One region of the Bartonella sp. LJL80 genome, then DNA from elsewhere that is predicted to be linked to it. Evidence: riboswitches for the same ligand, from Rfam matches in the RefSeq annotation. Region 1 holds a riboswitch; the other holds the start of a gene.
The links. Region 1 has a riboswitch for cobalamin ahead of ACYSNS_RS11315 (energy-coupling factor ABC transporter permease). Riboswitches for the same ligand answer to the same signal wherever they lie in the genome.
Positions count from the first base shown of each region.

Region 2: linked by a shared signal. The riboswitch ahead of ACYSNS_RS09310 (CbtB domain-containing protein) and the one ahead of ACYSNS_RS11315 (energy-coupling factor ABC transporter permease) in region 1 are both predicted to bind cobalamin.

Region 1 is NZ_JBTXLM010000007.1:31,975-34,175, forward strand. It holds gene ACYSNS_RS11310 (cold-shock protein) at 78-287, shown strand; cobalamin riboswitch at 526-752, shown strand; gene ACYSNS_RS11315 (energy-coupling factor ABC transporter permease) at 805-1,485, shown strand; gene ACYSNS_RS11320 (ABC transporter substrate-binding protein) at 1,585-2,201, shown strand, end outside.
Region 2 is NZ_JBTXLM010000005.1:23,470-25,670, reverse strand. It holds gene ACYSNS_RS09320 (acetoin reductase) at 1-426, opposite strand, end outside; gene ACYSNS_RS09315 (histidine phosphatase family protein) at 518-1,078, opposite strand; adenosylcobalamin (AdoCbl) riboswitch at 1,133-1,284, shown strand; gene ACYSNS_RS09310 (CbtB domain-containing protein) at 1,288-1,494, shown strand; gene ACYSNS_RS09305 (CbtA family protein) at 1,506-2,201, shown strand, end outside.

The DNA.
Region 1 (2,201 bases):
TGTCTAAATTTCGATCTAAACCCGTATGAGCGGCCTAACCGCCCTTATACATTACTTTATTATTCAAGGAGTTTCCTATGTCTACAGGAACAGTTAAGTGGTTCAACACAACAAAAGGCTTCGGCTTTATCCAGCCTGATGATGGCGGCGCGGACGTTTTCGTTCACATTTCCGCTGTTGAACGTTCCGGCATGAGCAGCCTCAACGAAGGCCAGAAGATTTCTTATGAAGTTCTTCAGGATCGCCGTTCAGGTAAATCAGCAGCCGGCAATCTTGCCGCTGTATAATATCTCTGTCTAAGCCAGCCAATATCATCATTGCAAAAGTTTTGAAGGTGGTTGTCTTAGGTAGGTTTTGAGTGTTTTTCGAAATGCTCGAAGATATTAAACCCCGTCATTTTGGCGGGGTTTTTTTATGTATGATATTCTGAACTTAACACAAAAGGGAATATTAAACGTGAACGCGAAATACATGCATAAGATTGCTCATACAAGCGGCACATGCTTGCGCTTATGGGCAAATTGTCTATAGTCACGCCATGACGGTTCCCCTGTAAGAAGGCTCTGAAGGGGAATAATAGGGAACACGGAAGAATTGACCTGAAAAGGAATTTAAGCCGTGGCTGCCCCCGCAACTGTGCGCGGCAGCGCCTCACCATCGAGCATCACGCTCAAGCCACTGTGAATAACGGGAAGGCTGGTATGGCGCGTTTATCCGCAAGCCAGGAGACCTGCCGTCATGCGAGGTTTTCAACCTCCGACATAACATAACTCGAGAGCACGGTGGGTGCAAAGGAGAAGCAATATGCATATCGAACCGGGCGTCGTAACGGGCGCTAAAATTGTATTGAGTTACGCAACGGCTGTAGGTTCATTTGGACTGGCTGCCAAAATGGCATGGCAGTCCCTCAAACAAGATCCGAACGTCATTTCGTTTTGTGTTCGCACGGTGGTCAGTACCGCTTTGGTTTTCAGCTTTTTTGAAATATTGCCGCACCACGCTGTTGGTGTATCCGAGGTTCACTTGATTCTCGGTTCAACGTTATTTCTTGTTTTTGGCGCGGGTCCCGCCGCCATAGGTTTGGCGATCGGCCTATTAATACAAGGAGTGTTTTTTGCGCCGTTTGATCTGCCGCAATATGGTATGAATGTTACAACACTGCTCGTACCGCTTTATGCGATGAGCCTCATCGCTAAGAAGATCATCCCGCAAAAAACCGCCTATAAAGATGTCAAATATGCGCAAGCCCTTGCCCTGTCCACATCCTATCAGGCAGGTATTGTCTTATGGGTTGGCTTCTGGGCATTTTACGGTGAAGGTTTCAGTATGGCAACTCTGGCTAATGTGTCCAGCTTTGGCGTAGCCTATATGAGTGTGATCATTGTCGAACCGCTGGTAGACCTCGCCGTTCTTGCATTGGCGAAAACATTTTCCCGCCTGTCAAATAGCGGCCTGGTGCAGCAGAGGCTTTATCACGCAGCTTAATCGGCATTTGCAAACATGTTGTCATTGTAACCGGCAATTTTCTACGCAACTGACAAATGCCGGTTATTGGCAAACCATTGATATTAAAAGAAATACACGATGATATTGAAACCATTCAAACACATACTCTCCACGGCAGCTCTTGCTGCATCGGTCATTATTGGCTGCACCGCGGCAAAGGCCGAAGAAACCCAATATCCGTTAACATTGAAAAATTGCGGGCGCGTCATTACCTTTTCGAAGGCACCCCAACGGGTTGTATCCGTCGGACAGAACACGACTGAAATCCTTTATGCACTCGGTTTAGCCGACAAGGTCAAGGGCACTGCACTTTGGTATTCAGCCGTAATGCCGCAATTTGCCGAATTGGATAAGAATGTCAAAGTTCTGTCACGGGATATTCCAAGCTTCGAAAGCATTGTAGAACAAAAACCAGATCTGGTTGCAAGTCATCAAGAGTGGGTCATCGGCCCTGCCGGAAGTTCTGCGACATATGACCAGTTCACCGAATTTGATATTCCCGTCTATACCGCTCCGGCGGATTGCGTCGGAAAAGATAATATGGCCGGCGGCGATGGTTTACGAACACAGCCATTTTCGATGGATATGATTTATCAGGAAATCAATGAACTTGCGCGTATCTTTAATGTCCAAGATCGAGGACAAAAGCTGATTGCCGACCTAAAGGCGCGAGAACAAGCTGCGATCGATAAAGT
Region 2 (2,201 bases), on a different contig from region 1:
GGCAATGGATGAGGCGTTGATGATTTTGCCTTTTTGCTTGCGCTCGATAAACTTTTTCGCCGCAGCCTGTATGCCCCATAATGTCCCTTCGACATTGATTTTAAGGATTTTATCCACTTCCTCAGGCGTTACATCGGCCAAGGCATTTACCTGTGCGATACCTGCATTGTTGATCATCACATCAAAGCCGCCAAGATCTTTTTCGGCTTTGTCGATCGCTGCATAAACATCTTCACGTTTGGAAACGTCTGCCGTAATTGTCGTTGCTTTGCAGCCCAGGGCTTCCACTTCCTTGGCAACACCGGCAAGCTTGTCTTTTTGGATATCGACAAGTGCAATATCAAACCCGTCTCTTGCCAACCGCAAGGCTATTCCGCGGCCAATTCCCTGACCTGCACCGGTGACAACTGCAACTTTAGCCGACATGACAACTCTCCTTTTTTGTTAACGCATCTCTTTAGCACTTAAGAACGAAAACACTGCGGAACAAGGGGCAAAGCACCGATAAAACGACAATTCAAATCGAAAGGTCAAACGATGCGGCTTGGAGTTTCCAGCTTTGATTTTGTCGGATGACCTCTATCCTTGCAAGCGGTGCAATATCCATCCTGAATAAAGACGCCAAGGGTGCGGAAAGAACATGGACCAAAACGCATCGGATAATGATTGCGTCGGTAAGATACAGAACAAGGTTGCTGCTGTCGTTTAGATTTTCAATCCATTCTACACATTTGTCATAGATCTGCGCATAAGAGCTTCCCCCATGCGGGCTGACGTAAGGGTCTTGCAACCAAGCTTGCAAAGCCAACGGCTCTTCTTTGGCAATATCCTTCAAAGAACGCCCCGCCCAACGGCCAAAATCATATATCGGCAAGTCTCTATCAATTGTATAGGGATATTGGAGCCGCTCAGCCGTTGCAGTGGCTGCTAGACAGGGCGCGCAAACAACGCTTTTCAGGTGCTCCAATTTGGACATATCGGAAATAGCGATATCGCCATCAAGGGCCTCGTTACCGGGAAAGATGCCGCGCCGTTGGGCTATAGTTTCAGCATGGCTGAGCAAGGTTATATGCAACAAATCGTGATCCCTGTTTTTGCGGCCATATTGCTTTGACAGACTTTTGCAATCGGCATATCATAGTCCAACATTCAATATCGTGGAACCCGGTGTCAATCCGGGGCGGTCGCGCCACTGTGACTGTCTACCATGTATGGGACAGAAGCCAGAACGTCGATTTGAATGTTTTTTACTTCACAACGGGACGCGTAATCCTAAGGAGGTTATCTATGTCTGTCAAAACGGTCACTGCACCGCAAACTCTTTCCATCCCTGTCAAAGACATTCTGCCCTGGGCGATTTTTGGCGGCCTTTTATGCCTGATAGCGCTCTACTTCATCACAACGGAACAAGGTGCCCTATCAGTTTTTAGCGGCACGACCATCCATGAATTTGTGCATGACGGGCGCCATCTTCTTGGCTTCCCTTGCCATTGAGGAGATGAAACATGATGGGTTCTCTCCTTTATAGGGGCATGCTTGTCGGCCTTGTGGCCGGTTTGATTGCCTTCGGTTTTGCTCGCCTTTACGGCGAACCTTATGTGGATGCGGCCATTGCTTTTGAAGAGCAACATGCCGCTATGGAAGAAAGTGGCGGACACAGCCACGGACAAGAAGAAGAAATTGTCAGCCGTTCGACACAGGCGGGCCTGGGACTTCTTACTGGTCTGGTCGTCTATGGTGCGGCGGCAGGTGGTCTATTTGCCTGTTTATGCGCATTTGCCTTCGGACGGTTAGGGCGCCTTGGGGCCAAAGCGACAAGCCTTCTCCTTGCCGTTTCGGCTTTTATTGCCGTCGTCTTGATGCCACAACTTAAATATCCGGCCAATCCGCCTGCTGTCGGCAGTCCTGAAACCATCGTCAGCCGGACGGAATATTATTTCGGCCTTATCCTGATATCGTTATTGGCCATGATCCTCGCCTATCTGGCGGCCCATAAGCTTGCAGAAAAATATGGCAGCCTCAATGCTGCCATCACGGCGGGTTTCGGTTATATCGTGTTTATGGCGGTCGTTTATCTTATCATGCCAATCATTAACGAGGTTCCAGCCGATTTTTCCGCCGATGTCTTATGGCATTTCAGAACGGCGACATTCGGAATACAGGCCATCTTATGGCTGATATTGGGTGTCGGCTTTGGCTAT